Regions from separate parts of the Halopseudomonas salina genome, predicted to be linked through region 2. Evidence: predicted binding sites of a transcription regulator. Region 2 holds the regulator's gene; each other region holds the start of a gene.
The links. Region 2 encodes sigma-54, which starts transcription at its own class of promoters, with help from an activator protein. Its sites were predicted from a motif close to ANTGGCATNNANNTTGCTNT; they were not measured.
Positions count from the first base shown of each region.

Region 1 (10,675 bases), on a different contig from region 2:
ACGCCGACGTCAAAGGCCCCGCCTTCGACGATCTACTGAAAAATGCAGTGGACCGGGTAAGCGAATTACAGAAGACTACCTCCGAACTGCAAACCGGCTATGAGCGTGGCGATGCCGGCATTGATCTCACCCAGGTTATGATTGCTTCGCAGAAATCCAGCGTTGCGTTCCAGGCTGCATTGCAGGTCCGGAACAAGATGGTGTCTGCCTATGAAAGCATCATGAACATGCCCATCTGATTTGCCGTGATTGACCGAGGGTAGAAAATGGATTCCGCGAACACTGCAAATACACCGGCCACCCGGCCCGAGGCTTCCGCTGATCGCAAGCCGTTTCTGGGGATGAGCTTTCTTGACAACCTGGCCCAGCTCCCGATGCTGCGTCAGTTTGGATTGCTGGTCGGTCTGGCGGCCAGCGTGGCCATCGGTTTTGCGGTTGTGCTCTGGTCACAGCAGCCTGACTACCAGATCCTCTACAACGATATGCAGCGTTTCGATTCAGCCCAGGTAACCGAAATACTGCAGACCAGCCGTATCGAATACCGTATCGACCCCAATACCGGCGCCCTGCTGGTTGCCAGTGCGGATATCAACGATGCCCGCATGCGCCTGGCCGGCGCTGGCGTAACACCCCGTGATGACAATCTGGGTTTCGAAATTCTTGATCGTGAGCGGGGCCTGGGCACCAGTCAGTTCATGGAGGCGGCGACTTACCGACGCGGTCTGGAAGGCGAAATTGCCCGCACCATTTCCAGTATGTACAACATCAAATCAACGCGGGTGCACATCGCCATGCCCCGTTCCACCGTTTTTGTGCGTGATGAACGCAAGCCCAGCGCTTCGGTATTGCTCGAAATGTATTCCGGCCGCTCGCTCGAGCCGGCCCAGGTGATGGCCATCGTCAACCTGGTGGCCACCAGCGTTCCCGAGCTGGACAAGGATCAGGTCACCATCGTTGACCAGGCAGGCAATCTGTTGTCCGACCAGAGTGAGCTGAGCGAACTGACCGTGGCCGGTCGCCAGTTTGACTACGCAAGACGCATGGAAGAGAGCTACGAGCGCCGCGTGAACGGAATTCTGCTGCCGATTGTCGGTGAGGGACGTTACCGCGCAGAAGTTTCCGCGGATGTTGATTTCAGTACTGTCGAGTCCACTGCCGAAATGTACAGCCCCGAGTCGGCCCTGCGCAGTGAGCAGGTCATGACCGAAGCCCGCGGTGCCGGTCAGGAGGCCCGTGGTATTCCCGGCGCCCTGACCAATCAGCCCCCCGGCGCGGCGCAGGTTCCCGAGCAGGCCCCCGAGGTTGATGAAGATGGCGCGCCACTGCCGGCGCCTGTCCCAATGGACACTCGCGAACAGGCCACGCGTAACTTTGAACTCGATCGCCAGATCAGCTATACCCGCCAGCAGCAAGGTCGGCTTGCCCGGTTGTCGGTAGCGGTGGTGGTTGATGATCCGGTGACAGTGAACGCGGAAACCGGTGAAACCACCCGCGTACCCCTGACCGAAGCGGATCTTGCCCGGTTGACCCGACTGGTTCAGGATGCAGTGGGTTATGATGTGAGTCGTGGTGACAGCGTCAGCGTAGTCAACAGCCCCTTTGTTGCCCAGGCAGCCCTGGAGCCGCTACCCGAGGTTCCGTTGTGGTCGCAGCCCTGGTTCTGGGATGTGGCCAAGCAGATTCTGGGTGTGCTGTTCATCCTTATTCTGGTGTTCGGTGTGCTACGCCCGGTACTCAAGAATCTGACCACGACCAGTCGCGAGAGTGGTGCGGGCGGATATCCTGCCGAGTATGGTGGCACCGGTGAGCTGGATGGTGATCTGCGTGACGACCATGTCAGCCTGTCCGGGGCTGCCGCGGGAGGCGCAGGAGCCGCCATGCTGTTGCCTTCGCCCGGCGCAGATTACGAACAGCAGTTGAATGCAATCAAGGGGTTGCTGGCCGAAGATACGGGCCGCGTCGCCCAGGTAGTCAAAGAGTGGATAAACGCCGATGAGTGAAGACGCAGCCAAGCGAGCCACCAAGCTGTCGAAGCTGGACAAGGCCGCCATCTTTCTATTGAGTCTGGGGGAGTCCGACGCCGCAGCAGTGCTCAAGCACATGGGGCCCAAGGAGGTCCAGCGGGTCGGTAGCGCCATGGCTGGTTTGCGCACCATCAACCGTGAACACGTGCATCAGGTGATGGGCGACTTCATTGAAACCGTTGGTGAACAGACCGGCCTGGGTGTTGGCGCCGACAGTTATATACGCACCATGCTTACCCAGGCCCTGGGTGAAGACAAGGCCAACGGGCTGGTTGATCGTATCCTGCTTGGTGGCAGCACTTCGGGTCTGGACAGTCTCAAGTGGATGGAGCCCAGGGCCGTAGCCGATGTGATCCGATTCGAGCACCCGCAGATTCAGGCCATTGTGGTGGCCTATCTGGACCCTGACATGGCGGCTGAGGTGATCAGCTATTTTGATCACAAGGTCCGCCTGGATGTGTTGCTGCGCGTAGCCTCCCTCAACACCGTGCAGCCTTCGGCACTCAAGGAGCTCAACGAGATCCTTGAAAAGCAGTTTGCCGGCAACTCCAATACCACCCGCGCCAATATGGGCGGCGTGAAGCGCACCGCAGATATCATGAACTTCCTCGAGTCGAGCACCGAGTCGCAGCTGATCGAAGCTATCCGTGATATGGATGAGGATCTCTCAAGCAAAATCGAGGATCTGATGTTTGTGTTCGACAACCTGGCAGACGTGGACGACCGGGGTATTCAGGCATTGCTGCGCGAAATTTCTTCCGAGGTGTTGATCGTTGCCCTCAAGGGCGCTGATGAGGCAATCAAGGACAAAATTCTCAAGAATATGTCCAAGCGCGCATCCGAGTTGTTGCAGGATGATCTTGAAGCCAAGGGCCCGGTCCGTATCAGCGAGGTGGAAGCGGCGCAGAAAGAGATTCTCACCATTGCGCGGCGCATGGCCGATGCCGGCGAGATTGTGCTGGGCGGCAAGGGCGGCGAGGAAATGATTTGATATGCCGGTACTGGGAAGCTTGTAAATGAAAACCCCGAGCACCACCGCAGCGAGAACGGAAGGTAGCGAGTTGCTGCGCGGTGGCGAACAGTCCGCTTTCGCCCGTTGGGACTTGCCCAGTTTCGATGCCGAACCCCATCATGTTCCGCTGGATCGCGAGGAGCCGGAGGCCGACATCAGGGCGCCTCTGGACGAAACCGACGTGGACGCCGACCAGGAGCCCCAGGAGGAAGCGCCCAAGCCCTTCACCGTGGAAGAGCTTGAGCAGATCCGTGAGGAAGCCTACAACGAGGGCTTTGCCACGGGTGAGAAGGATGGTTTTCATTCTGGTCAGCTCAAGGGGCAGAAAGAAGCAAAAACCAAAGTCGATGCTCGCCTCGCCGAGTTGGAAGCATTGATGACGCAGTTGATGGAGCCCATGCACGAACAGGACGACCAGATTGAAGACATGCTACTCAAGCTCGTCGAAACCATGGTGCGCCAGGTTGTGCAGCGCGAGCTCCAGACTGACTCCAGCCAGATCATCAAGGTACTCAGAGGCGCGTTGAAAGCACTGCCTATGGGCGCCGAGAATATTCGTATCTATCTCAATCCGGTTGACTTCGATGCTGCCAAGGCGCTTCGCGAGCGCCATGAGGAAAAATGGCGCCTGCTTGAGGATGATCAGTTACTGCCCGGCGGATGCCGTCTGGAAACCGAGCACAGCCAGCTTGATGCCACAGTAGAGACACGTTTGCAGCAGATCACCGAGCAGCTTTTTGAACAGCAACGCGAGCAGCGAGCTCATCCGCCAGAGCCCGATATCAGTGTTGAGCCGTCAGGTGCTGATGATGGCAACGAGGTGCAGGGCGATGGTCAGGCCTGAGCGTATCAGCTTCGCCCGTCGCCTGGCCTCATACGAGCCGGTATTGACGCTGCCTGATGAACCGATAGTCGAGGGGCGCCTGATTCGCATGGTTGGCCTTACCCTGGAAGCCGAGGGTTGCAAGGCGCCAGTGGGCAGCCGTTGCCTGGTGATCAGCGAAACGGCCCAGGGTCGCAGCCAGATCGAGGCCGAGGTCATGGGTTTTGCCGGCAGCAAGATTTATCTGATGCCAGTGGACAGCCTGCAGGGTGTGCAGCCTGGAGCGCGCGTGGTGCCCTCCAAGGGCGGTGGCAAGCTGCCGATGGGCACGGCCATGCTGGGCCGCGTGGTGGACGGTATCGGTCGGCCACTGGATGGCAAGGGTGATTTCCGGGCTGATGACTGGGTGGACCTCAATGGCCCCAGCATCAACCCTCTCAAACGCCATCCGATCGAAGAGCCGCTGGATGTGGGCATTCGCTCGATCAATAGCTTGCTCACCGTCGGGCGCGGCCAGCGTCTGGGCCTGTTCGCCGGTAGTGGCGTGGGCAAGAGTATGTTGCTGGGCATGATGACGCGCTTTACTGACGCCGATATCACTATCGTGGGTCTGGTCGGTGAGCGGGGCCGCGAGGTCAAGGAGTTCATCGAGCAGATCCTGGGCGAGAAGGGCATGGCCCGTTCGGTAGTCGTGGCTTCGCCCGCCGATGATGCGCCGCTCATGAGGCTGCGTGCGGCGATGTATTGCACACGCATCGCCGAGTATTTTCGTGATCAGGGTAAGAATGTATTGCTGCTCATGGACTCCCTGACCCGTTTTGCCCAGGCCCAGCGTGAAATTGCCCTGGCCATTGGTGAACCGCCTGCCACCAAGGGCTACCCGCCTTCGGTATTTGCCAAGCTGCCACAATTGGTGGAACGGGCGGGTAACGCCGAGCAGGGCGGAGGCTCGATCACCGCCTTTTACACGGTGCTGTCTGAAGGGGACGATCAGCAGGACCCGATTGCCGACGCCTCGCGGGCGATTCTGGATGGTCACGTGGTGCTGTCACGGCGGTTGGCTGAAGAAGGTCATTACCCGGCCATCGATATCGAAGCCTCCATCAGCCGGGCCATGCCGCAAATTGTCAACGAAACCCAGATGCAGGGCGCCCAGCGCTTCAAGCAGATCTATGCCCGGTATCAGCAGAGCCGCGATCTGATCAGTGTCGGCGCCTATTCCGCCGGGTCCGATCCGCTGACTGATATGGCCATGGCGAAAATGCCCGAGATGCAGGCTTTCCTGCGCCAGGGTTTGCACGTCAAGGTCAACCTGGCTGACAGCCGCGCCGCCCTGGAACAGTTGATCAGCCATGAGTGAAAGCCGCATACGGCGTCTGGCGCCGGTGCTGGACATGGCTCTTGAAGAGGAACGCAAGGCGGCAGGTAGACTGGGCGAGGCCCAGCAGCAGCTTGATAGCGCCCGCGCACGCCTTCAGGACCTGGAATATTATTGCAGCGAGTATCAGAAAAGCTGGGTTCAGCGCGGCCAGCAAGGGGTCGGGCGTGACTGGCTGCTCAATTATCAGCGGTTCCTTGCGCAGATGCAGACGGCAATCGAGCAGCAACAGCAGACGGTTACATGGAATGGTCAAAGCCTGGAAAAGGCCCGCGAACAGTGGCGTCTGCGTTATCAGCGCCTTGAAGGTATGCGCAAGCTGATTGAGCGTTATCGGGATGAAGCGCGACTCAAGGCGGACCGTCAGGAGCAGAAATTGCTCGATGAATTATCCCAGCGGGCTTTCGAAAGAGGCCCCAAATAATTCCTGACAGGTTATGCTCCCTGTGCTAGTAATTAGCATTGTGTGCAGACTCAATAAGGAAGTTATATGCCCATCAAGGCCACCCTGTCCCCCGACGGCCAGGAACTGACAATCAAGGTATCTGGGCGATTCGATTTCAGCGCGCATCAGGATTTTCGCGAAGCATACGAACGCGGAGGTCTGTCCCCCCAACGCTTCGTAGTAGACCTCCATGACACCGACTATATCGACAGTTCAGCCCTGGGCATGCTGCTGCTGCTGAGGGATCATGCCGGCGGTGATGCGGCAGACATACGCATCATTCATTGCAACCAGAATGTGCGCAAGGTTCTGAGTATCTCGAATTTCGAACAGCTCTTCAGTATCGAATAGCCCGTGGCTGACAACGGGGCCAAGGGGCATCCACTGGCGCAGCAGGTCACCCCGCTGAAGGTGTTGATTGCGGACGACAACCCCACCGACCGGATGATTCTCGCCCGACTGGTTGCCCGGCTCGGGCATGAGGTGGTCAGCGCCGAAAATGGCCTTGAGGCGTTGGTCCAGTTCAGCGTGCAGCGGCCTGATCTGGTCTTGCTGGATGCGCTGATGCCTGTAATGGACGGCTTCGAGGCCGCCCGCCGGATGAAATTGCAGTCCGGCGAGAATCTCATCCCGATCATCTTTCTGACCAGCCTGACCGACACTGGCGCCCTGGTGAAATGCCTTGAGGCCGGTGGTGATGATTTCCTCACCAAACCTTACAACCCGGTCATCCTGCAGGCGAAGATTCAGGCCTTCAATCGCATGCAGGAGATGCATCAGACCCTGCAGGATCAGCGTGATCTGATCAGCAGCCAGCATGAGCGTCTGCTGCACGAGCAGGAGCTGGCGAAGATCATCTATGACCGGGTCGCCCATGCGGGGAGCCTGGGTGCCGACAATCTGCGCTACGTACAGACCGCTTTTGCCATGTTCAATGGCGATATTCTTCTTGCTGCCTACCGCCCTTCAGGCGGCATGCATATTCTGCTGGGCGATTTCACCGGCCATGGCCTTTCTGCGGCCATAGGCGCGATGCCCCTGGCTGAGGTCTTCTATTCGATGACCGCCCGCGGTTTCAATTTGAGCGATATTCTGCTTGAAGCGAACAGCAAGTTGAGTCGGATACTCCCGACAGGTATTTTCTGCTGCGCGGTGCTGATTGAAATCAATCCAGACAAGGGCTTGGTGGGTATCTGGAATGGCGGCCTACCTGAAGTGCTGCTCCTGGACCGCAGGGGTGCTCTCCTGCATCGGGTACCCTCCACCCACCTGCCGTTGGCAGTGGCTACATCAGAGCGATTCGATCCCACGCCAACAGTGTTGCCAATGGCAAGCGGTGAGCGGTTGTTGTGCCTGACCGATGGTGTGATCGAGAGTCGGAATCAGGCTGGCGACCAATATGGCGAAGAGCGGGTGATCGACCTCATCAATCGTTATCAGGGTCGGCCCGAAGCAATATTCGAAGGTCTACTCGGCGCGCTTGAAGCCTTCCATGGGAGCCCTGAGGACGATATCAGCTTGCTGGAAGTGATCATGCAACCGCTCGCAGCGCCACCCGCGACGCTCCTCCATGAAGATGCCAGGCACCTTGACAGTCAGGATTGGCAACTGGCTTACACGTTCCGCGCGGCGTCGATTCGAGAGCACAACCCTCTGCCTTTTCTGCTTGAGGTGCTGATGGAGGTCCCCGGTCTGCGTGCCCATGCCGGCAGGCTGTTCACCATTCTCAGCGAACTGTACAGCAACGCCCTGGAGCACGGTCTGCTGCAACTCGATTCCTCCCTGAAGCTGGACTCCAAGGGCTTCAATCGTTACTACCGGGAGCGCAATCAGCGCTTGCGGGTGTTGCGTGATGGCTGGATACGCGTGGTACTTGATCATCAACCGAATCCCGACGGTGGGGTTCTGGCTATAGAAGTCGAAGATAGTGGTGACGGTTTTGTCGAACAGAGTCCGAGCGATAGCCTGGACGGCTATGCGGGCCGTGGCCTGGAGTTGGTACGCGCGCTTTGCGATGAGGTACGCTTCAATCGCCGGGGGAACCAGGCCAGGGTAGTGTTTGCCTGGGAGCTTGGGCATACTGCCGGCATCTGAATGATGACAGTCTGATGAAAGCCAGGGAGACATAAGCTGCATGGCGGATTTGCCCATCGACATTGATCCCTCCGTGCAGGACGCGCTTCGCGAACTGATGCAGGAGGATTATGCGCTGTTGATCGACACCTTCAGTCGCGATGCCCACAAGCGTCTTGCTCAATTGCGGCTGTGCCTGAGCGGCTCGGACTGGGAGGGATTTCGCCAGGCGGCCCACAGTTTCAAGGGCAGCTGCGGCAATATGGGCGCCATTGCGTTGCAGGAGGCTTGCGAGAAAGCCGAGCTTGCTGGTCTGGAAGCAGATGCGTTTAAAGCGCAGCGCAGCTACCAGGACGTTCAGCGTTGCTTCCAGCGGGTTGCACCCTTGCTTGGTATTCCAGCGTCTATCTGATCTGCAAAACTGACTCGTCTTTTGCGCTACCTATAAAACTGGCGCGTGCCTTGCATTAATAAAAGTCAGGCTTCATCCCCTTTCTTGCAGTGGAGAGTACGCAATGTCGGTCAGTCAGAATCTGCTGGCGTTTTTCAGTGGCGCATCGCCACAGATCAAGTCCTCGGCGACGCCTGCAAACGCGGCAGACAGCGGCCAGTTGGAGGGTCTCGCCAGTTTTGCCGAGATCCTAACGGACCAGCAGCCCGGCGATGTCGAGGCTCTTATGCAGCTGCTGGGAGGCGCCGAAGGCGATCAGGCACAAGGTCTGTTGGACCTGGCCGAAATTGCCGCCGACGGCAAGAACTTGCCGGCAGGCATGCAGGAATGGTTGGCGCAGCTGGATGAGCTGCGCAGCGAAACCGAAGATCAGACTGCTTCGCTGCACGCAGGTGCGGTGTCGGATGAGCAGCAGCAGGAATTGGGTGCCCTGGTGGAAGATTGGTCCCAATGGCTGGATCAGGCCCGCCAGTTCATGGACAAGGCCCAGGAAGGGCAGGGCCCCAACGCGTCGCTTGACGCAGATGCGGCTGACGCCCTGGCTACCATGGCGGAGCTGGTGGGCGCCCAGCTGGCATCCAAGGCAGCGGAAGCAGCCAGTACCGCCCTGGGATCGCCTGGTGCTGCCCAGACTGCTGTGGCTCCACCTCTGGCACCCGCCGCCGTCACCGGGACCACTGGTGAGCCGCTCCTCGACCCGGCCAGAAAACTCCGGTGGGACACTTCTAGCGCGGGTCTGCAGTTATCCCAAGAGCAGGCTACCCGTGGTGAGCGAGATATGCGCCAGGAGCCAGCCGGTAACAATGGACTGCGGGCCATGGCCGAGCGCGGTGCTGCAGCCGAGGGTCAACAGCCGGTACAGCGTAATCTGGATATGACACCCGCTGCGATGGATGGCAGGGCGGCCTTTGCCGGCAAGCTCGCCGAGACCCTGGAAACGCTGGGCGGTCGGACGGCAACCTCTGACCCTGACGCCGCTGAAGCGATGTTACGTCCTGGTACGCAAACTCAGGCTGCAGCCCAGGGCGCGTTGGCGGCGCGGCCGGTGTTGGCGGCCAGTCAGACGCTGAACGTGCCCTTCGGTCAGGCAGGCTGGGGCGATGCAGTAATGGACAAGATGATGTGGATGTCCAGTCAGAATCTGCGCAGTGTTGAAATTCGCCTGGATCCGGCGGACCTCGGACCTCTTGAGATCCATATCCAGACGCGGGGGCAGGAGCATCAGGTTCAGTTCGTGACACAGAATCCATCCGTGCGCGAAGCGCTCGAGGCGCAGATGTTCCGGCTGCGTGAGGCGTTCAGCCAGCAGGGTATGGACCTGGTCAATGTCTCCGTCGGTGACTCGGCCGTTGACCAGCAGGCCCACCATAGCCAGGAGCAGGGGGCTGAGGGGCGCAATCGTGGCGTTGCCGGTGCCCAGACCCTGGAAGCTGACGAGGCAGGCATGATGCTGGCCTCCGCCGCCGCAAGCCAGGCGGAGTCCAGCCGCCTCGTGGACTATTACGCCTGACGTCAATATTGGCGCAGTACTGCAAACCGGGCCCAGGCCCGGTTTTGTTTCGTCTGGAATCCTGTAACCTGCAGGCAAAGACATTTGTCTCGCTTGGCTTTATCCTTGGCGCTCATATACTGCACTGATCCTGGAAGTTGGCACATTCAGTGCAGCATTCAGTGCAAAGTGCTACTCAACCACCTGTGAAAAGGCTTTTCACGGCATAAGTGACGGTATTCTGGCATGGCAAAGCAGGAAAAGGTTAAACCGGCGGCGGCTGAAGGTGAAGAAGCTCCGGTCAAAAGCAAGAAAAAACTGCTGATTCTGGTTGGCGCCGTTTTTCTGGCGGTCTTGTTGTCGGCAGGGGGCGCGGCTTTCTTTCTGATGGGTGGCGAGGAAGAGCCGGAAGAGGTTGCGGCAGATACTGCGCCAGTTCAACAGACGGCCCTGTATCAGCCGATGGACCCCGCATTCGTCGTCAATTTTACCCATGAGGGCCGTCGACGTTATATGCAGGTCAATGTGGTGTTGATGGGTCGTGACCCCGAGTTGATGGCTGCGCTTGCCCAGCATATGCCGCTGATACGCAACGAGCTGGTCCTGCAATTCAGCAGTGAAGAGTTCACTTCGCTCTTTACGCCCGAGGGCAAGGAAGCTCTGCGAGAAAGTGCGACCCTGGCGGTCAAGTCGACGCTCGAAAAAGAGTTGGGTAATCCGGTTATCGAAGCCCTGCTGTTCACCAACATAGTCTTGCAATAGGAATTACCGATGGCCGTACAGGATCTGCTGTCACAGGACGAAATCGACGCGCTTTTGCACGGTGTCGACGATGGGGCAGTCGATACGGAGGTCGATTCCGAGCCCGGCTCGATCAAGAGTTACGATCTGACCAGTCAGGACCGTATCGTCCGTGGACGCATGCCGACCCTGGAGATGATCAACGAGCGCTTCGCCCGCTATACCCGCATCAGCATGTT
Region 1 is NZ_BMFF01000003.1:314,564-325,238, reverse strand. Features, by position in the region: gene fliE (flagellar hook-basal body complex protein FliE) at 1-239, shown strand, start outside; gene fliF (flagellar basal-body MS-ring/collar protein FliF) at 267-2,000, shown strand; gene fliG (flagellar motor switch protein FliG) at 1,993-3,015, shown strand; gene fliH (flagellar assembly protein FliH) at 3,041-3,880, shown strand; gene fliI (flagellar protein export ATPase FliI) at 3,867-5,219, shown strand; gene fliJ (flagellar export protein FliJ) at 5,212-5,661, shown strand; gene IEV54_RS08860 (STAS domain-containing protein) at 5,728-6,033, shown strand; gene IEV54_RS08855 (fused response regulator/phosphatase) at 6,037-7,776, shown strand; gene IEV54_RS08850 (Hpt domain-containing protein) at 7,817-8,167, shown strand; gene IEV54_RS08845 (flagellar hook-length control protein FliK) at 8,271-9,716, shown strand; gene IEV54_RS08840 (flagellar basal body-associated FliL family protein) at 9,942-10,457, shown strand; gene fliM (flagellar motor switch protein FliM) at 10,467-10,675, shown strand, end outside.
Region 1: a site for sigma-54 is predicted at 8,205-8,224, ahead of IEV54_RS08845 (flagellar hook-length control protein FliK). Genes of this name have one in related genera too.

Region 2 (10,675 bases):
CACCAGCGACAGCGCTAACGTGAGCACTCAGAAGGGTTGCCGTGTCTATGGCAACAGCAACGGTTTTATCGGTAGTTCCATGGGTACCCGGCACAGTGCTTCTGCAGTGATGATTGTCGCGTCCGACCAGGGCATGCAGCGCGATTACTGGTACGACGTAGACCGTCAGGCGGGCAATCTGCCGAGTCCGCAAGCGCTTGGACGCAAGGCCGCGCAACGCACGCTGGCTCGGCTCGGCTCAAGACCGATCAAAACGGCCAAGGTCCCGGTATTGTTCGCCGCGGACCAGGCTGCAGGCCTGCTGGGGCACCTGATTGGCGCGATCGCCGGCGGCGCGGTTTATCGTCAGTCCACCTTTTTACTTGATGCATTGGGTCAGCCTATCTTCCCAACCTGGGTGAGCATTGATGAGCGGCCCTATATGCCGCGTGCACTTGGCAGCTCGACGTTCGATGGCGATGGTCTGGCCACCCGCGAGCAGGCATTTGTCGATCAGGGCAGGTTGATCAGTTGGGTACTCAGCACCTACTCCGGCCGCAAGCTTGGACTGCCCAGTACCGCTAACGCTGGTGGCGTACATAATTTGCACATCACCAGTAACGCTGGCGATCTCGAAGCTTTGCTGCAGGAGATGGGTACGGGGCTGCTGGTCACCGAACTGATGGGGCAGGGCGTCAATGGCGTTACCGGAGACTATTCTCGCGGAGCCGGTGGGTTCTGGGTGGAGAATGGCCAGATTCAGCACCCGGTTCAGGAAGTGACCATAGCTGGCAACCTGAAGGATATGTTCGCTAATCTGCGTTGTGTGGGATCGGACATCGAGCGACGCGGGAATAATCTGACCGGGAGCTGGCTGGTGGACGGGATGACGGTGGGAGGGGAGTAAAGCAGCGGCAAGCGGCAAGCTACAAGCTACAAGCGGCAAGCGGGAGTCTGGCTGAGTTGAGGTTCAGGTTTGTATCGAAAGAATCCGCCTGGATTCCCGCCGAGGGTATGACGGAATCAGTTGGGTGCTGAAGACAATGGAGCAGGTGTTGCAGGGAGCGCACCATTAGAGTTAACAGGCCGCAGCGTGGCTTTGGCTTTGGCTTTTAGCTTGAGGCTTGCCGCTTGTAGCTTGCCGCTTGAGCCTAGCGGCTTGCCGCTTTCACTCCCCCTCTTCGAAATAATCCTCAATCAATGCCAGCAGTTCCTGCATCGCCTGTTCAGCGTCGTCACCTTGGCAGGTGATGCAGACTTCGCTGCCCTTGCCGGCTGCCAGCATCATGACCTGCATGATGCTTTTGCCATTGACCTGATCTTCTTCTGTTGAGCCGATACGTACTTCACAGCCGTGTCGATTGGCTACGCCAACGAACTTGGCTGCAGCTCGGGCATGCAGGCCGAGCTTGTTGATAATCAGCGTGCGCCTGGTGAGCATGGTCAGGGAATATCCCTGTGGCGGATAAGCATGTTGGCTGTTTTGCTGCCCAGAGCCTGCAAAAGTCGTTCGGCAATATAGACCGAACGGTGGTGCCCTCCGGTGCAGCCAATCGCAATGGTCATGTAGCTGCGTTCACCAGCGGCGTAGCGCGGCAGCCACTTGCTCAGAAATCGATGTATGTCCTCGAACATTTCCTGGGCGTCGGGTTGGGCGTCGAGAAAGTCGCGAACAGGTTGATCCTTGCCGGAGAACTGCCTCAGTTCGGGTTTCCAGTAAGGGTTGGGCAGGCATCGCACATCAAACACCAGATCCGCATCAACGGGTACGCCCCGCTTGAATCCGAAGGACTGGATCAGAACGGACGGCGCACTACCCTGGCTACCCAGCAGACGCTGCTTCAGGGTGTCGCGTAGCTGGTAGAGATTGAGATGGCTGGTATCGATCTTCAGGTTGGCTAGGTCGATGATAGGCTCAAGCAGACGGAGCTCGGCCGCTATTGCTTCGGCCAGGGAGTGGCTCTGGTCGGTGAGCGGATGCTTGCGGCGGGTCTCTGAAAAACGCTTGATCAGCACTTCATCGGTGGCAGCAAGAAAAATCACGTCACAGGTAATGCCACTATCACGTACCTGCGCCAACAGCTCGGGAAACCGCTGCAAGTCACTGCGCAGATTTCTTGCATCGATGCTGATGGCGACCTTGGGTAATTGCATGCCTGATTTGTTGGCCTGCCGTGCCAGGTCTGGCAGCAGCCCCGCGGGTAGATTGTCGATGCAATAAAACCCGTTATCTTCCAGCAGGTGCAGCGCGGTACTTTTGCCGGACCCGGAACGACCACTGACTACAACAAGATGCATGGCGCTCAGGTATCCGAGTCTGTAACGGTCATGATGCGATAAAGCTCATCGGCATCGTCCGCTTCGCGCAAGGCTTCACGCAGGCTAGCCTGGTCAAGCTTTTCGGCAAGCATCTTGAGTATCTGTAAATGCTGTTCGGTGGCTTCCTGTGGGACCAGCAGCACAAAGATAAGGTCCACCGGTTCTCCGTCCAGTGCATCAAAATCAATTTTCGATTGCAGCTGGAACAGCGCGCCTACCGGTTTATGGCAATCCTCCAGCCGACAGTGGGGTATGGCTATACCGTTACCAAAACCGGTTGAGCCAAGTTTCTCCCTGGCTATCAGGTTCTGGTAAATGCTGTCGGGATCAAGATGACTATGTTGGGCGATCATCTTGCCGATCAGCTCGAGCATCTTTTTCTTGGAGCCCCCCTGCACACCGGCAAAGGTGCGCTGGGGGGTCAGTATGTGATCAATTTGCATGGGTTTTGGCTACGGTTGCCTTAGCGGTTAGCGGTCGTTGACGCCTTGCTGGCGATTGAGGTTTTTTTCCTTGTGCTTTATCAGCTGCCGATCAAGTTTGTCGGTCATCAGGTCAATGGCGGCGTACATGTCTGTGTGCTCTGCGTTGGCGACTACCTCGCCGCCGGCTACATGCAGGATAGCTTCAGCTTTCTGTCGGAAGTTCTCGACTTCGAGTATGACCTGAACATTGGTAATCTTGTCGAAATGTCGCTCCAGGCGGGACATTTTCTCGTTCACGTAATTGCGCAGTGGATCGGTAATGTCGAGCTGATGACCGCTTAGGTTCAGTTGCATATGACTTCTCCTGATTGGCTTGATGAAGCAGGGAAACGAAGTCGATTCCCCATAATGCCGTATTTCGTGCTCTGCGTATCAGGCCCGCCGGTCAGACAATCCGCTTACGTTCGCTCGACGGAGCGATATTGAGCGATTCGCGGTACTTGGCGATGGTACGACGGGCTACATCAATTCCCTGCTCTTCCAGTAAACCAGCGATCTTGCTGTCGCTCAATGGTTTCTTCGGGTTTTCTGTCGAGACCAGTTTCTTGATCAGCGCGCGGATCGCCGTGGAGGAAAATTCGCCGCCTTCAGAGGTGCCGACATGGCTGGAAAAAAAGTACTTAAGCTCGAAGATACCCCGAGGCGTGTGCATGAATTTCTGCGTAGTTACCCGCGAGATCGTTGATTCATGCATACCTACGGCTTCGGCTATGTCGTGCAGCACCAGGGGCTTCATTGCTTCTTCACCGTACTCGAGAAACTCGCGCTGGTGCTCGACAATCTGAGTGGCCACTTTCATCAATGTTTCGTTGCGGCTTTGCAGGCTCTTAATGAACCAGCGTGCTTCCTGCAGGTTATTGCGCAGGTAGGTGTTGTCTGTGCTGGAGTCGGCACGCCGTACCATGGAGGCGTATTGGCTGTTGACCCGGATCTTGGGAACAGATTCCTGATTCAGCTCGACAATCCAGCGGTTGCTGTCGCGGCGCACAATAACATCGGGGATCACATATTCGGGTTCACCCGAAGCTATTTCCGAGCCGGGGCGGGGGTTGAGCGTCTGGATCAACGCGATAACGCGACCCAGCTGGTCTTCCTTGAGCCGTGTGCGACGCATCAGCTGACTGAAATCGCGACTGCCAAGCAAGCCCAGATGATCGCGCACGACCTTCTGTGCCTGCTCCAGCAGCGGGGTGTCGGCCGGCAGCTGGCGCAGTTGCAGCAGCAGGCACTCGCTCAGATCACGTGCCCCTACACCCACGGGTTCGAACTGCTGGATTCGGTGCAGCACCATTTCGATTTCGTCGAGCTCCACTTCGCGCTCCGGGTCGATGGAGGCAAGGATCTCTTCGAGAGACTCCTCCAGATAGCCGTCTGCATTGATTGCATCAATGATCGATAGTGCAATGAGCTGGTCGGTTTCCGAAAGAGGAATCAGGTTCAGCTGCCATTCCAGGTGGCTTTGCAGCGTTTCACCGGTACCGGTGCGGGAAGTGAAATCCCAGTCATCATCATCGCCGCTGGGGAGCGAGCTTGCCGATGTCTGATAGACATCTTCCCACTGGGTATCTACGGGCAAATCGCTAGGAATCTGTTCATTCCAGTTGCCTTCCTCGGCGGCCTGGGAGTGCTGATCAATGGCGTCCATTTCAACCGGCTCGGGTACGGAGACGGCGGGGGCATCGTCGTTGTCGGCTCCATCTGATCCCGAGCCGCCATGATCATCGTCAGCCTCGTCAGCCATTTCCAGCATCGGATTAGCTTCAAGGGCCTCCTGAACCTCCTGTTGGAGGTCGAGACTCGACAGTTGGAGCAGTCTGATGGCCTGCTGCAGCTGCGGCGTCATGGTCAGCTGCTGCCCCATCTTGAGGACGAGCGTAGGTTTCATTATCGGACGTATTACCTTATGCGCTATTACTGGCGTTGGTGCGAGGCTGGCCTGAGGCTAGCATGCCTGAATCGACCCTGTTTTTATAGCCGGAACTCTTGGCCCAGATACACATCCTTGACCAGCTGATTGTCGAGTACGGCCTGCGCGTTTCCCTCGGCGATAATATGCCCATCGCTGACGATGTAGGCCTTGTCGCAGATGTCGAGTGTCTCGCGCACATTGTGATCGGTGATCAGCACGCCAATGCCCTTGTCCCTGAGATGCTGAATGATCTGTTTTATATCGTTTACCGAGATCGGATCCACACCGGCAAAGGGCTCATCGAGCAGAATGAACTTGGGGTCACTTGCCAGCGCGCGAGCTATCTCAGCACGACGGCGCTCGCCGCCGGACAGACTCATGCCCTTGCTGTCGGCCAGATGATGGATATGAAATTCGTGCATCAGGGAGCTCAGCTTGTCGAGCCGGCCCTGCCGGTCCAGATCCTTGCGAGTCTGGAGTATCGCCATGATATTGTCGGCCACACTCAGCTTGCGGAAAATGGATGCCTCCTGGGGGAGGTAGCCGATGCCCTGGCGAGCCCGTCCATGCATGGGCAGATGGGTGACGTCGAGGCCGTCTACCAGTATGTGACCATGGTCGGCCTTCACCAGCCCGACAATCATGTAGAAGCAGGTGGTCTTGCCAGCGCCATTAGGGCCAAGCAGGCCAACTACTTCGCCACTGCGGATGGACAGGGACACATCCTCAACGACCTTTCTCGTCTTGTAGGCCTTGGCCAGATGGCGTGCTTCGAGGACGGTTGCAGCAGATTCGGTCATGGCGGGCCCGGTCATGGATTGGCGGCTTCATCGCGTTGGCGGGGCTGGATCACGATTTCGATGCGCCCCGGTTCGCCCGAGTCACCCGCCGCCGGTCGTCCCGCGTCTACCACCTGTTCATTGATGTCGTAGCTGACGAAGTCACCCTGAAAGGTGTTGCCGCGCTGCTCCAGGCGTGCCTGGTCGATCAGTACTACGCGTTCGCTGTCGGCAAAGTACTCGATGGTCTGCGCGCGGGCGTTCACTTCGCCGTCGTTTTCGCCGGGGGTCTGAGTGTAGGTAGCGGGGTTTCCCGTGCTGGTGATCTTGCTCACCGCACCGGCACTGTCGGTAGCCAGCGTGACCTGGTTTCCAGTGAGGCGCATGCTGCCCTGGGTAATAATGACGTTGCCCCGGTAGACCGCAGTGTTGCGGCGCTCATCCAGGGTGGCACTGTTGGCCTGGATTCGGATCGGCTGGTTGCTGTCCTGAGGTAATGCCATTGCCGGCAGGCTGGCAACCAGCAGCAGTGCGACCACCGGCAGGAATTTATTGAAGCTCATGCTGACCTCGTACGTTGGACAGCAGCTCCAGGCGGCCGTCATCAAGAAAAACCTGCATGCCGTCAGCAGTGGTGACGCTGCCAGCGGTCTCGATTCTAACGCTTTGTGCCGTTTCGGCATAATCACGCTCGGGAAACAGCGTCAGAGCCTGCGTGGTCATGCGTGCCGAGGGCTCAGTGGGATCCTGCCGCTGCAGCAGTACATCGGTGTTCAATTGCACTTGATTGCCGCCTTTGGTTACGGCGCCCTGTTGCGCCTGCAGCAACCAGGGGTGCTCTTCGCCGGGGCGATAGTACAACAGGTTTGGCTGTTCAAGCTGCGTACTGTCATCGGTGCGTTGATGCGTTGCCCGGGTGCTACGCAGCTGGTATGCCGGTGTCCCCTGTCCGTTGAACATGAGTATCTGCGTATTTTCCATGAAAAAATCCGGTTGCAGCGGGTCGGTCACCAGCGGCTCCTGGTCGAAGGAGGAGGGCCGAATATTGAAATACCCCACGGCCAGTGCCAGGGCTACTGCCAGGCCTATCAGTCCGGCAGTGCGTAAGTAGCGTGGGATAGCAAACATCAGAGATAAGCCTCGCGTGCTTTGCCAAGTGTGCCCTGCGCGCCCATTATCATTTCGCAGAATTCCCGGGCTGCTCCAGCGCCGCCTGCTGCACGGGTGACGCAATGGGCCTGCTCGCGCACAAAGCTGTCAGCCGTGGCCACCGCCACACCCAGTCCGACGCGGCGCATGACCGGAAGGTCTGGAAGATCATCGCCCAGGAAAGCGATCTGCTCGAGCTCGAAGGGCAATATCTCGCGTAGCTCGGCAAGTGCGTTGAGTTTGTCTTCGCGCCCCTGAATCAAATGCTTGATGCCCAGATTTGCTGCGCGGTTTTCCACCAGCGGTGACTTGCGACCACTGATAATCGCCACTTCAACGCCCGAAGCCATCAGCATCTTGATGCCGTGGCCGTCCAGGGTATTGAAGGATTTGAATTCGGTGCCGTCAGGCATGAAGAACAACCGGCCATCGGTAAGCACTCCATCGACATCGAAAATCGCCAGTCGGATGCCGGCTGCGCGGCGGCTCAGGTCAGCACTCATGCCTGATTCGATCGAGCTCATACTACCCCCGCGCGCAACAGGTCGTGCATATTCAATGCGCCCACCGGTCGGCCATCCGGGTCAACTACAAAAAGCCCGTTGATCTTGGCGTCTTCCATGATCTTCAATGCCTCGGCAGCAAGGGCGCCCTGGCTCACTGTCTTGCACTGCGGGGTCATCACCAGGGAGATGCTCGAGGTGTGGATATCCAGGTTCTGATCCAGTGTGCGACGCAGGTCGCCGTCGGTGAATATGCCAGCGAGCCTGCCCTGTTGATCGGTAATCCCTGTGAGACCCAGGCCCTTGCGGGTCATCTCCAGGAGCGCGTCGCGCAGTGATGTTTGCGGGGTAACCATGGGCATCCGCTCACCGTCGTGCATTATATCGTCAACCAGCAGCAGTAATCGGCGTCCCAGTGTGCCCCCGGGGTGAGAGAAGGCAAAATCCTCGGCGCTGAAGCCGCGGGCTTCGAGCAATGCAATAGCCAGGGCGTCGCCCATGACCAGCGCAGTAGTAGTACTGGATGTCGGCGCCAGATTCAACGGGCAGGCTTCCTGCTCAACACCGGTATGCAGGTTGGCCAGAGCCGCCTTGGCCAAGACCGAGTCGGGATTGCCGGTAATACTGATCAGCGGTACCCCGAGACGCTTGAGCAGCGGCAGCAATGTGACGACTTCGGCAGTGTTGCCGGAGTTGGACAAGGCGATGACCACGTCCTGCCGGGTGATCATGCCCATGTCGCCGTGACTGGCTTCGCCCGGATGCACAAAAAAAGCAGGGGAGCCAGTGCTGGCCAGAGTGGCCGCAATTTTCTTGCCTATATGTCCGGACTTGCCCATGCCGGTTACAACAATGCGTCCTGTACATGACAGCAGGGCATCACAGGCTTTGACGAAGCCCTCGTCAAGGCGCTCAAGTAGGCTGTGAACCGCGTCGCGCTCCATCTCGATGCTACGCCGCGCGGAAGCGGTAAAATCAAAATCAGGCATATGCACACTTCGTCTGTTGGCAAGCGTGAGAGTATAGCGCCTTGTCTCCTTTAACTCATCCGTTGCCAGTCTTGCCGCCGCTGTTAAGTCCGCACAAGGGTGGCATTGTGTTGGCGAATATTGCGCGGCGGTTTTATTGTGCAGCCCTCACTTGGGCTGGATACACCAAACTGTTATATTAGCGCGTTCATTTTGCCCGCCTTGCGCCGGTAGCCAGGAAGCCCGATTTTTTTATGACCGACGATTCAGAATTCATCGTTGACCTCAAACAGGTCACCTTCAAGCGCAGCGGACGCACCATTTTTGATGGTGTGGATATCCGTATTCCGCGCGGCAAGGTGACCGGGATCATGGGGCCTTCAGGCTGCGGCAAGACCACCTTGCTGCGGTTGATTGGCGCGCAGCTGCGGCCCGAAAGCGGCGCAGTACTGGTCAACGGACAGGATATTCCCAAGCTCAAACGAGGCGATCTTTTCCGCGCCCGGCAGAACATGGGCATGTTGTTTCAGAGTGGCGCGTTGTTCACAGACCTGAGTGTGTTTGAAAACGTGGCTTTTCCTTTGAGGGTGCACACCGAGCTCAGCGAGGACATGATCGGCGATATCGTCAAGCTCAAGCTGCAGGCTGTGGGTTTGCGCGGCGCGCACACATTGATGCCCGACGAGCTGTCCGGCGGAATGAAGCGGCGTGTAGCGCTGGCGCGCGCCATCGCACTCGACCCGCAATTGTTGATGTACGACGAACCCTTCGTAGGTCAGGACCCAATCTCAATGGGTGTGCTGGTGCGTCTGATCCGGTTGCTCAATGATGCGCTGGGGCTGACCAGTATTGTGGTGTCCCACGACCTGACCGAAACCGCCAGTATTGCCGACTATTTATACGTGATTGCTGATGGACAGGTATTGGGCCACGGGGCGCCGGGCGAGCTGATGGAGTCCAGTAACCCGCGCATCCGGCAGTTCATGCGCGGCGAGCCAGATGGACCGGTACCTTTCCATTATCCGGCTGACGAATTGACCAGCGATCTGTTGCAGCGGGGTGAGCATAAATGAAGACCCTCGCTGATCGCCTGGCGTTGATGGGTGCCTCCGGGCTGGACGTGATCGCAGCCATCGGCCGGTCCGGCGTGTTTCTATTCCATGCCATCACTGGTCGTTCAAACTTTGGCAGTGGCTGGAGCCTGTTCATCAAACAGCTCTATGCCGTGGGCGTACTGTCTCTGGCAATCATCATCGTATCCGGACTCTTTATCGGGATGGTGCTGGCCCTGCAGGGCTACAATATTCTCAGTACCTACGGTTCCGAGCAGGCAGTGGGGCAGATGGTAGCTTTGACCCTGCTGCGTGAACTTGGGCCGGTTGTGACTGCTCTATTGTTTGCAGGCCGTGCGGGTTCCGCGCTGACTGCCGAAATTGGCTTGATGAAAGCGACTGAGCAGTTATCCGGCCTGGAGATGATTGGCGTCGATCCGCTCAAGTATGTGATTGCGCCGCGATTGTGGGCTGGCTTCGTGTCCATGCCACTGCTGGCAATGATCTTCTGCGTTGTCGGGATTTGGGGCGGAGCCATGGTTGCGGTCGACTGGCTCGGCGTTTATTCAGGCTCATACTGGGCCAATATGCAAAACTCCGTGGAGTTTGGCAGCGATATCATCAACGGCCTCATAAAGGCAGTGGCCTTCGCGTTTGTGGTTACCTGGATCGCGGTATTCCAGGGTTATGATTGCGAGCCCACCTCGGAAGGTATCAGCCGGGCAACCACCCGTACCGTTGTTTATGCCTCCCTTGCCGTACTCGGCCTGGACTTTATCCTCACAGCTTTGATGTTCTGATCAGCAAGGAAACCGAACATGCGTACCCGTACTTTAGAGTTGACCGTCGGCCTGTTCATACTGGTTGGCATCATGGCACTGCTGGTTCTGGCGCTGCGGGTCAGCGGGCTGAGCGTCAGCCCGGGAGCTGATACCTATAAGGTTCATGCCCATTTTGACAATATTGCCGGCCTGACTCCCCGTGCCAAGGTCACCATGTCCGGTGTAACCATCGGCCAGGTGACGGCCATCGAGTTCGACAAGACCCGTTACACAGCGCGGGTCGAAATGGCGATCGACGGCAGCGTCAACACCTTGCCTTCTGATAGTGCAGCCTCGATCCTTACAGCGGGTTTGCTCGGTGAAAAATATGTCGGCATCAGCGTGGGTGGTGAGGACACCATGCTCAAGGATGGCGATCGAATTGTGGACACTCAATCGGCACTGGTACTGGAAGAGCTGATTGGTCGTTTCCTCCTCAGCACCGTCAGTAAAGAAGACTAATACGGAGAATGATTATGCGAGCCATGTTCAAAGCACTGCTGGTACTGGCCCTTGCTGCTCCGCTTGCGGTGCACGCGGCGCTTACGCCCCATGAAGTGGTCGAAGACACTTCCGTACGGGTAATGGAAGTTCTGGACGCCAACCGCGAGACCTACAAACAGGACACGGACGCCTTCCTTGACGGACTCAACGAGATCATGAATCCGGTGGTCGACTTCCGTGGGATTGCGCGCAGCGTGATGACGGTGC
Region 2 is NZ_BMFF01000009.1:19,482-30,156, reverse strand. Features, by position in the region: gene pmbA (metalloprotease PmbA) at 1-886, shown strand, start outside; gene IEV54_RS16090 (HPr family phosphocarrier protein) at 1,148-1,420, opposite strand; gene rapZ (RNase adapter RapZ) at 1,423-2,277, opposite strand; gene ptsN (PTS IIA-like nitrogen regulatory protein PtsN) at 2,283-2,741, opposite strand; gene hpf (ribosome hibernation-promoting factor, HPF/YfiA family) at 2,769-3,077, opposite strand; gene IEV54_RS16070 (RNA polymerase factor sigma-54) at 3,169-4,668, opposite strand; gene lptB (LPS export ABC transporter ATP-binding protein) at 4,752-5,492, opposite strand; gene lptA (lipopolysaccharide transport periplasmic protein LptA) at 5,504-6,034, opposite strand; gene lptC (LPS export ABC transporter periplasmic protein LptC) at 6,021-6,599, opposite strand; gene IEV54_RS16050 (KdsC family phosphatase) at 6,599-7,123, opposite strand; gene IEV54_RS16045 (KpsF/GutQ family sugar-phosphate isomerase) at 7,141-8,112, opposite strand; gene IEV54_RS16040 (ATP-binding cassette domain-containing protein) at 8,346-9,164, shown strand; gene mlaE (lipid asymmetry maintenance ABC transporter permease subunit MlaE) at 9,161-9,943, shown strand; gene mlaD (outer membrane lipid asymmetry maintenance protein MlaD) at 9,962-10,426, shown strand; gene IEV54_RS16025 (MlaC/ttg2D family ABC transporter substrate-binding protein) at 10,450-10,675, shown strand, end outside.

Region 3 (10,675 bases), on a different contig from region 2:
AAGTGATTTGTCCACGCTGTACTCCCGTTGCGACAAGGAATTGCCGCTTTGCTACTATCACAGGAAAATAAAGCACGGTTCATGCCAAAAAGTGATTTATCGCACTTTTAGCATATAAAACAAACAGATAGAATCACCATAAAAAACAGGGCGGCAATACAAACGGGATAGACCCGCCGGTATTGCCGCCCTGCCATTGCCGGAATATTGCCGGAACTTACCTGAGGTTGATGATGGTCTGAGTAACCGCATCAGCTGTCTGGATCGTCTTCGCGTTAGCCTGATAGTTACGCTGGGAAATGATCAGGTTGATCAATTGCTCCGACAGGTCGACGTTTGACTGCTCCAGAGCCCCTGACTGGATACTGCCTTGCGTACCGGTACCAGGCGCACCTACCACCGGCTCACCGGAGGCAGAAGACTGGGCCCAGGCGGTTTTTCCCAGCGGCGTCAGCCCTTGCTGATTGGCAAAGTTGGCCAACACTACCTGGCCCTGGGTACGAGTCTGACCGTTGGTATAACGCGCAACCAACAAACCGGCGTCGTCAATTTCCAGACCCGCCAGATCCCCAGTAGTGAAGCCATCCTGGACTACAGCGGTGACCGCAAAGCTAGCTGCAAACTGGGTGCTGCCCGCCAGGTCTATATCAAAGGAGGCCGGGGATTCAGCACCGGTTTCACGTCCCGCGCTGTCCAAAGGGACCCAGTTCTGAATACTGCCAAGCGGCTGGGGAGTGGTCAGCTCGCCTACGCTGTTAAAAGTCAGTTCTGTAGGTGTGGGCGCAAACGCGGCATCCGTGGGCAAAGCGTTATTGGTGGCAGGATCGTTGGTAACCTGGCGCCCATCAATCATGGTAAACATGTCCCACTGATTACCGTCAGTTTTCACAAAGTACTTGGTCAGTGTATGAGCATTACCCAGACTGTCAAAAATGTTCACCGAAGTAGAGCTGTTGTAGGTCGCCGAGTTAGTCGGATCAAAAGTATCACGCGCGGCCGCAAGCGCATCTGCCGGCGTGCCACCTGCCGCAATTTCCGTATCATAAGCCTGCTGCCAGATGGCCGGACGAACGTTTGTTGAATTCAGGTTCAGGGTAGAATCGACTACCGATGTTGCTCTGGGATCCGCAGAACGAGTGTCCACACGCAGATCGGTCTGCACTCCCTGATTGATCTGACCCGTCACAGGATTAACGCCGAAGCCTTGCAGACGCTCACCGAAGTTATTGGAGATAAAACCGTCCCGGTCAGTACCGAAGTAACCAGCACGGGTATAGCTGAGCGCACCGTCGTTACTGGTGACAAAGAAGCCATTACCGTTGATAGCAAGATCCAGACTGTTCTCGGTAAAGTTGATGTTGCCCTGGGTAAACTGCTGGGCCACGTTCCCCAGCAATACACCGCTGCCCTGGGCATTGCTGCCCGAGCCAAGGACTGAGGCTGCATACACATCAGAAAATTCTGCGCGCGAACCCTTGAAGCCGACAGTGCCGGCGTTCGCGATGTTGTTACCGGTAATATCCAGATCGGATGACGCCGCCCGGATACCACTCAGACCGATATTGAAAGACATGGTTACTCTCCTAGCCGATGTAGATCGGACGACTGTTACTGACCAATGGAAACGATATTTGAAAGACTGATACTGCCGAGGCCCGCAACGTTGAGCATCATTTCGCCACCCTTGCCATTGCCCAGGGACACACTGTCCACGTTGGCAGGTAGCAGGGTGGCGAGTTGCTTGTTGTCACCTTCGATAGCGGCCTGAGCTTCGAATTTGTACTTACCGGGCGGCATCAGATTGCCGCTGCTGTCCTTGCCGTCCCAGACAAAATCGTGCATACCGCTAGCCTGGCTACCCAGGTTCAACCGGGTAACCACGCTACCCGCGGCATCGGTGACATTGACGTAGACATTGTCGCTGGCCGCGGGTAGAGCCAACTGCCCCTTGATCCCCTTGGTGGTATCTACCATGGCCTGATCCGCCGGCACGATGACCGTGCGACCTACCAGAGAAGAAGCCTGCAAGGCCTGTGAAGACTGGTAGCCGTTAAGCAGCGACTCCATCGAGGAATTCAGCGTTTCAATACCCTCAACCGTACTGAACTGAGCCAATTGAGCAATAAACTCGCCGTTCTCTTGAGGCGACAGCGGGTCCTGATTGTTCATCTGAGTCACCAGCAACTTGAGAAACTCGTTCTTGCCAAGCTCACCGCCCTTGGCGTCACGGCTCTGGTCCACCTTGTACTGATCCAGAACGCCTTCACCTACACTCAGTGCACTAGAAATACTCATTGTCTTGAAGCTCCTGTCACTGACCCAGTGTGAGAACGCGCTGCAACATGGTCTTGGTTGCGTTCATGATTTCTACGTTGGTTTGATATGCCCGTGAAGCGGCCATCATGTTGGCCATTTCTTCGACAATGTTGACATTCGGATAGAACACATAGCCCTGCTCATCCGCCATCGGATGATCAGGTTCGTACCGTGATTGCAACTCGGCATCGGACTCAACCACACCCAGAACCTCAACGCCCTGCCCTGCCTGCTCCTGAGAGGCAAAAAGCGATTGGCCCATGCCCTGCTGCTGCTCGTTGAACATGGTTGCAAAAACCGGGTGCCTGGCCCTGTAGGTCTCACCAGTGCTGCTGGAAACCGTTTCAGCATTGGCGATGTTACTGGCCGTGGTGTTCAGTCGCAGCGACTGTGCGCTCATACCGGAGCCGGAGATGTTGAAAACGTCATTGAGAGACATGGCTTATTCTCCGCGCAGGGCTGTCATCAGCCCCTTGAATTTGCTGTTGAGAAAAGTAAAGCTGGCCTGCAGTTCGATCGCATTCTTGGCGAAAGCGCTTTGCTCGACGTCAGCGTCAACAGTGTTGCCGTCCAGTGATGGCTGCAAGGGCGTGCGGAAGCGCAGACCTGCAGCCTGGTCGAGCAGGCTTTCGGTATTGATATGCCGGGAATGTGTGGTACTGGCGGCAAACCCCTTGTCATCTCCACTCTGCTGAGCAGCCAGCACCGCCTGGAAATCCAGGTCACGCGCTTTGTAATTTGGGGTTTCCGAGTTGGCGACATTATTGGCTAGAACGGCCGCACGCTGACCGCGGAAAGTCAGTGCTTTCTCATGGATACCCAGAGCATTGTCAAAATTGATCGTCATTTGCGCATTCCTCTTGTGGCAATAAATGGCCACACAGTTCTCTCTGCGCAATAACAAAGCAGGTTCCGTGCCAAAACACGAAACCCTTTATATTCAATGAGTTGAAAGGAAGAACAATTCAGAGCGGCAATGGATTACCGTTGGACGGCATTCCGTTGGACGGCACTTCCCTGGACGGCAGGTCACCCAGCGGCAAGGAGGCCCGAAGCTTGCGGCTTGTAGCTATTTTGCCTTGTAGACAATACCCGGACTGCACTGAACCATCTGATAGAGATCAGGGAGGCCATTCAACGCCTCGGACGCACCAAGCATCAGATAACCGCCGGGCTTGAGGGTCCCGTGTATGCGTTTGAGGATATCTTTCTTGAGATCAGCAGAAAAATAGATAAGCACGTTGCGGCAGAAAACAATATCGAACTTGCCCAGCATCGAATAACTGTCTAGCAAATTCATGGCGCGGAACTCGACCCGACTGCGGATCGGTTGCTTGACTGTCCAGCGACCCGGACTGCCCTGGTCGAAATAACGCGCCAGGCGCTCGGAGGAGAGTCCGCGGGCGATTGAAAGACTGTCGTACTCCGCCGATTTTGCGGCGGTCAGGATACCCCCGGACAGATCGGTGGCGACAATTTGACAGCCACCACGCAGCTGACCGGGATTGCTGCGCTCAAACTCATCAATGGCCATGCTCAATGAGTAGGGCTCCTGTCCTGACGAGCATGCTGCAGACCATATTCGCGGTCGCTGACCGGGGTTGGCCTTCACGAATTCGGGTAGCAATCGGTTTTTCAACACGTCGAATGGATAGACATCTCTAAACCAGAGTGTCTCGTTGGTGGTCATTGCATCCACGACCAACTCTCGCAGCCCACTGCGGGGCTGCGTCTGAATCCGCGTTACCAGCTCGCCCAGGCTTTTGATGCCCTGCTGCTCGAGTAACCGGTTCAGCCTACTGGCTACGAGGTACTGTTTATTGTCGCCCAGCACAATGCCGCACGCTTTTTCCAGAAACTCCCTGAAAACATGAAAATCTTGGTTTGCCGAGGTCACGCAGCCCATCCTGTAATCAATTGAATTGCTTCCCCATGCGGCGATCTACTCACGCAGTGCGTGCAGGCGATCAATCACCCTTTGTGCCAGCTCATCCGGCTTGAACTTGGCGAGGAAATCGTCTGCACCCACCTTTTTTACCATTGCCTGATTAAACACGCCCGAAAGCGAGGTGTGCAACAGGATATGCAAACCGGCCATACGTGGATCACCGCGCACCTCGGCGGTCAGCGTGTACCCATCCATTTCCGGCATTTCGATGTCTGAAACCATCATCAACAGATCAGATACACCCTGGCCATTTTCGACCAAGTCACGAAGCCAGTTGAGCGCCTGACGTCCATCGTTGAGCGCGACCACTTCCACACCCACTTCCTGCAGACATCGGACGACCTGTTTGCGCGCCACCGATGAGTCATCAACGATCAGCACCTTGCGCGCCAGAGCTTCGGTATGGGTTACCTCATCGATCACACCTGCGGTGATGGTCTCCACAGTTGGCACGACTTCGGCAAGAATCTTCTCGACATCGATAATCTCGACCATCTTGTCGTCGACGCGGGTCACCGCTGTCAGGTAATGGTCGCGACCGGTGCCCCGTGGCGGCGGGTGTATTTCTGACCAGTTCATATTGACGATTCGTTCGACTGAACGCACCAGAAAGCCCTGAACACGGTAGTTATATTCGGTGATGATCACGAACGCCGTACTCAAATCATCGAGCCCCGGCCCACCAGTGGCCTTGTTGAGGTCGATGATGGGCAGGGTACCTCCGCGAATATGCGCGACCCCCCGCACGACCGGATTCAACCGCGGCAAGATAGTGAGCTTGGGACACTGCAGCACCTCCTTCACCTTGAAAACATTGATGCCGTACAACTGCGGTCCTGCAAGGCGAAACAGCAAGAGTTCCAGGCGGTTCTGACCGACCAGCTGGGTACGTTGGTTTACCGAATCCATTACGCCAGCCATGGACGACTCCTCAAATATCTTGAATGAAACGGCATGCATCTTGCTGCGCTGTTAGGGTAGTGCTCGTTACGGCGTTTTTTTGACATGCGCCAACCCACTCGTCATCAAGGTTCATTGTATGCGTTTTCTCACAGGGTGCGCGGTATTGCCGCTATTTTTTTGCGCAGGCGTTTCCGCCAATCCACTGATTGATCAACTTATCGGCGCGACCACCTCTTTTCTTGAGCAAGAAATCGAGAGTCACCTGCAGCGCAGTGCACGGGACGCCCGCTACGAGGTCACAGTCAATCGCCTGGACAACCGGCTACGCTTGCCGTTGTGCCCGGAGGGAGCGCTGCATGCCGAACTGGAAAGCCCGGCCGAACCTGTCGGCCGGGTCACCGTGCGACTCAGTTGTGACAGTGAGGTGCGCTGGCGGCTCTTCGTGCCGGCCCAGGTGAGTCTGTACCAACCCGTTCTTGTGACCACTCGGCCACTGTCGCGCCATGCCGTGATTACCATGCAGGATATCACCCTGCTCGAGCGTGACGTGGGTCTTTTGAACAACGCCTATCTGACCGACATTGCTCAGGTAGCGGGCCTGCGCCTGAGACGCCAGGTGGCGGCCGATACGGTTTTGGCGCCCAATCAGCTGGAGCAGCAGGAGGTCGTCAAACGAGGCGACAAGGTGGTGATCAGTGCTGCCAACAGCCATGTATCGGTGCGCATGCCGGGCGAAGCCCTGGAAAACGGAAATATGGGCAGTCAGATACGTGTGCGAAATTCGCGCTCCGGTCGCGTGGTCAAGGCCAGAATCACCGGCCCCGGGCAGGTTGAAGTCGCAATGTGAAGTTATTGCTCATTTGCTCTATAATCGGATCGTGAAATTCGGCGAAGAAACGTGACCAGATTCACATAAATTTTTCCTAAAGTTTTGACTGCATCGGCCGTTACAGGTGTTAGTAAAGCATTCAGGTTCTGAGGAAAACAGAATGGTTATTGACTTCAACGCATCAAACAGTGCCAATCGGGGTGCCCAGACAGGCGCTACCATGGGCAAGCGTGATGCCGCGGCCGAAGGCACCCGTCCTGCCGCGCAAGGAAACGCGCAAAACACACCTGCGGAAGATGGACAGGTCAAATTGAGCCCACAGGCCCAGCAGTTACAAGCAGTGGAAGAGCGGCTGCGTGAACTGCCAGTGGTCGATAGCGAGCGTGTAGCCCAGATTCGGCAGGCCATCAGTGATGGCAGCTATAATGCTGACAGCGGCCGCATTGCTGACAGACTGCTGGCTCTGGAATAACCCTGCGGAGCCGTGTCCGGACTCCTTGCCGGTATAGCGATTAGCGGAGAAAGCGGATGGAACAGTTGGAGAAGGTGTTCTTGCAAGCGCAGCCGGACTGCGAAGCTTTCGCCGAACTTCTGGACCAGGAGCAACAAGCGCTTATCAACCGTGACATGGATGAGCTTGAGAAACTGCTGTCTGCCAAAGCCCCCTTGGTCGACGCCCTCGCTCATCATGACCTCGCTATTCGAACTTGGTGCTCGCAGATTGGTATTGCGCCCGGAGATGGGCTCGAAGCACACATCAGATCCTCAGGAGCCGCTACGCTACTGGAGGTCTATTCTGCATTTCAGAACGCGTTGCAACGCTGCCAGGCAGCCAACCTGCGCAACGCGCGACTGGTCCGGCATAATCAACAGGCCACTGGCCGCTTACTTGATCTTCTGCGTAATCAGGGTGAGGCAAGTCAGAGCGTATACGATCGTCAAGGTGTTGCCAGCCGTTCCGGTAATCAACGCAACCTGACCAAGGCCTGAACGGCGTGTCAGATAGCCAGCATACTGTAGTAGTATGCCTGACCTTTTGAACTCGAGAGCCTTCAGTGTCCAGCTTATTCAACCAGGAACCAGGACCGCAGCCACCGCGGGACGTCCGTTCTCCAGTAGAGATTCTCTCGCTGCTGAAAAATATCCAGCAGCACCGTGATCATCTGCGCGTTACCTTCGCTGACCGTCCGCAAAAGTTTCAGAGCTTCATTGTGCAGATAGACAATGCCACCAAGACCCTCTGGATTGACGAGATGATGCCCCGCGATGGCGACCGGTTTGCCACCGCGGGAGAAGCATTTCGAGTAGACGCCTGGCATGAAGGCGTACACATGCGCTGGCACTGTCCCGGCGTGCAAAGGTTGATGCTTGATGGAGTGCCTACCTATTGCGCTCCCCTTCCCGAAGAGATGGTCTATCACCAGAAGCGTGGGGCCTTCAGGGCTGCCGTGCGACGCAGCATGGAACTGTCGGTGCATCTGGGTCACTCAGAGCGCAATGTGGCCCTGGATGGCACCCTCATTGATATCTCCGCAACAGGCTGCAAGGCCCGTTTTAGCGGAGACTGCACACACCAGTTGCCGCCGGGAGACCTGTTTGAGCGTTGTTCTCTGGAACTTCCGGAAAGCGGGCGCCTCAACCTGAGCATCGAGATACGGCATGCCCAGTACGATTCGGGCAGCAACGAAACCCAGGTCGGACTGGCCTTTCGTCAGAATCAGGCGAATGTGCAACGCCAGATAGATCGCTTCGTGAACTATCTGCAGCGCGAGGCACGTCGCCTCGAAAAGGAAGATCTTTTCTAGCTGACCCCTACCTGACTAGCCCCTAACCGGGGCGATGGTCGTCCTGGTCTTCATCAAGGTCCGCGCCAGCACCCGGCGCAACATCATCGCGCATCTGTTCTTCCACCTGTTGTTCGTCTACTCGTGGATCCATTGCAGCCGACAACGAAGAGGTTACAAGGTTACCCCCCGATGGCAGAAAGTGAATTGGTGCGTCCAGCGACAGATTCTCTCCGGTGACCCGTTCGGGCCTGACCCGCATTACCAGCACCAGCGTGCAAAGTGCCATGAACACGTAAAGCATATTGGGCCCTAGCAACTTCATCAGTATGGACCCCAGCAGCGGCCCGAAGCTCGCCCCCAAACCAAAGGTCACCAATAGCATGGCTGAAAGCGCTACACGATCATCCGGATCGATGTGGTCGTTAGCCAAGGCAACAGCAATTGGATACAGGGTAAATGCCAAGACGCCAAACATACTGCTCATCACGAGCAACCCGAAAGGAGGTAAGGGCACCAGCGCGATGATCAGAACCACGCCCGTCAGGATAATGGCGTTGATCTGGATCATCCTGCTCCGGTCCAGTCGATCGGAAAGCCATCCAGCCGGCCATTGTGCGACCAGGCCCGCGCCAATGGTAACCGCCATAAAAACACCGATTTCCGATGTCGCCAGCCCAACACCCGTGGCGAATACAGGTGCCATACCGTAGAACGACCCAAGCAACAACCCTGACACCGCCACCGTGGTGAGCGCCAGAGGAATACGACTCAAAAACACGCGTACCTTCATAGGTGCAGGGTGCAGAGGCGCAGGGTGGATTCTGTTGGTAACGGCAACAGGCACTAGGCACAGGGAGAAGCACATAGAGACAATCAGCAGATGACTGAGATCCAGCTCTGGCATCACCGTCAAAATCCCCTGCCCCATTGCCAGGCCCAGAAAGGTCACAGACATGTAGCTGGCGAACACCATGCCCCGCTGATGAGGCTCTGCCTGTTCGTTGAGCCAGCTTTCCAGGACCATGTACTGGCACATCATAGCCACACCAACAACAATCCTGAGAACGAACCAGATCTGAACGTCCGCAGTCATCGCATGCCCAAGTACAGAGGCAGTCACCACTCCCGCGCTGGCCACAAACGCACGAATATGTCCCACCTTGGCAATCAACCGGTGACCTACGGACGCGCCAGCAACCAGACCAATGTAATAACCAGTCATAAGCAGGCCAATCCATATCTCGTTGACCCCTTCGGCAGCCAGACGCAGGCCCAGGTAGGTACCGAGTAGACCACTACCGACAAGCATCAGGAAGGTAGCAAAATACAACGAGGAAAAGGCCATGATACTTCTGGGCATTCAAACTCCGATGTGGCTGAAGGGTGCAGTGGACAGTCTAGGACAATACTGAAAAAAAACAGGGAAATTCAGGCCAGCAGAATTGGTCAATGACAGGCAGGCGCGCATATTAGCAGCTCGCGAGCATGCTTCCCATCGGCGCCTGAGGAATTGCCACAAACTGCTCTTTCACACAAAATCCCTGCATCAGGATGAACGCTTGTGTGTCCGAAAAGTCCACTGAAAGGGAGTATACGGAGCGTGCGCAGGAATCTGACCATGAGGAGTTGTCCATGACCACGGGTATTCTCGCAGTCGACATAGGCGGGCTCAGCATCAAAGCCGCGGTGCTGGATATAAAGGGCCACATGCTGACGGAGCGTTTGCGGATCGTGACACCCCATCCTTGTCCGCCCGACCTGCTGCTTGACCTGGTGACCAGCCTCACGCGGGACATGCCCGCCTTCAACCGTATTTCCGTCGGGTTCCCCGGGGTCGTGCGCCAGGGCCGTGTACTCACTGCGGCCAATTTACAAAGCGATGAATGGATTGATTTTGAACTGGCCAAGCAGTTATCGGTACGCCTTGGAAACTATCCAACTCGCGTCATCAACGATGCCGATATGATCGGATTTGCATTGATCGACGGGGTTGGCCTGGAAATCGTGGTCACTCTCGGGACCGGCTTTGGTACTGCCATTTTCCGCGACGGTGACTTGATGCCACATATGGAGCTCGCGCATCACCCTATCGCCGAAGGTCGGACCTATGACCAGTACCTGGGCGATGCCGAATTAAAAAAAATTGGCAGCAAGACGTGGAATGAACGACTGGCCCTGGCCCTGGCCCTGCTCAATACACTTTTCCATCCTGACCAGATCTTGCTGGGCGGCGGCAATGCGCGTTACGTCAGCACAAGCCTGCCTGCCAACACTCGGATCGTTTCAGAGGCCAGGGGAATCTCAGGCGGTGCGGCACTGTGGCGTGAATACCCGCCTCTGCCTGACCTGTCGCACAATTAGCCTCCGGTAACCGTCCATCGGGCGCTTCACCACTGGGATGATGACCAACACTAGCGCCACGCCAATACCAACCAGCCGCAATATCAGAATGACTACGGTGGACAGCTATGCCTCTAGCACCGCCTTGCGGTTCCCATCCTGGTCGATGTCGCGAATGAATTCGGCGTCGGTGGTTTTATTGGACGGTATCTCAGGGGCTGGTAGAGTCGAAACCCAGAACGTGATGGCCAATTGGGGCCAATCCGTCGAATGACTGCGTCAATTGAAACTGAACACCACAGAAGACCTATTCAAACAGCTATGCGGAAATCCAGTATGCACGCAACAATCAATGCGCGCACCAGCGCGCCTGACCTGAGCCAGATCGATCTGGACGCGCGTTACACACTCGCCCAAGAACTTGCTCTCGCAGCCGCAAGACAAGGCAAGACCCGCTACAACGAGCGCGCCAAACTGACAATCGAGCACAAGAACAATGATTTCCAGGATGTAGTCAGCGAGGTAGACCGGCAACTGGAGGATCTGATTCGT
Region 3 is NZ_BMFF01000001.1:425,843-436,517, reverse strand. Features, by position in the region: gene flgF (flagellar basal-body rod protein FlgF) at 1-15, opposite strand, end outside; gene flgE (flagellar hook protein FlgE) at 218-1,573, opposite strand; gene flgD (flagellar hook assembly protein FlgD) at 1,609-2,295, opposite strand; gene flgC (flagellar basal body rod protein FlgC) at 2,312-2,755, opposite strand; gene flgB (flagellar basal body rod protein FlgB) at 2,759-3,163, opposite strand; gene IEV54_RS02160 (CheR family methyltransferase) at 3,386-4,213, opposite strand; gene IEV54_RS02155 (chemotaxis protein CheV) at 4,259-5,185, opposite strand; gene flgA (flagellar basal body P-ring formation chaperone FlgA) at 5,304-6,014, shown strand; gene flgM (flagellar biosynthesis anti-sigma factor FlgM) at 6,157-6,468, shown strand; gene IEV54_RS02140 (flagella synthesis protein FlgN) at 6,525-6,986, shown strand; gene IEV54_RS02135 (flagellar brake protein) at 7,052-7,801, shown strand; gene IEV54_RS02130 (MFS transporter) at 7,824-9,143, opposite strand; gene IEV54_RS02125 (ROK family protein) at 9,416-10,144, shown strand; gene IEV54_RS02120 (inositol monophosphatase family protein) at 10,460-10,675, shown strand, end outside.
Region 3: a site for sigma-54 is predicted at 5,213-5,232, ahead of flgA (flagellar basal body P-ring formation chaperone FlgA). Genes of this name have one in related genera too.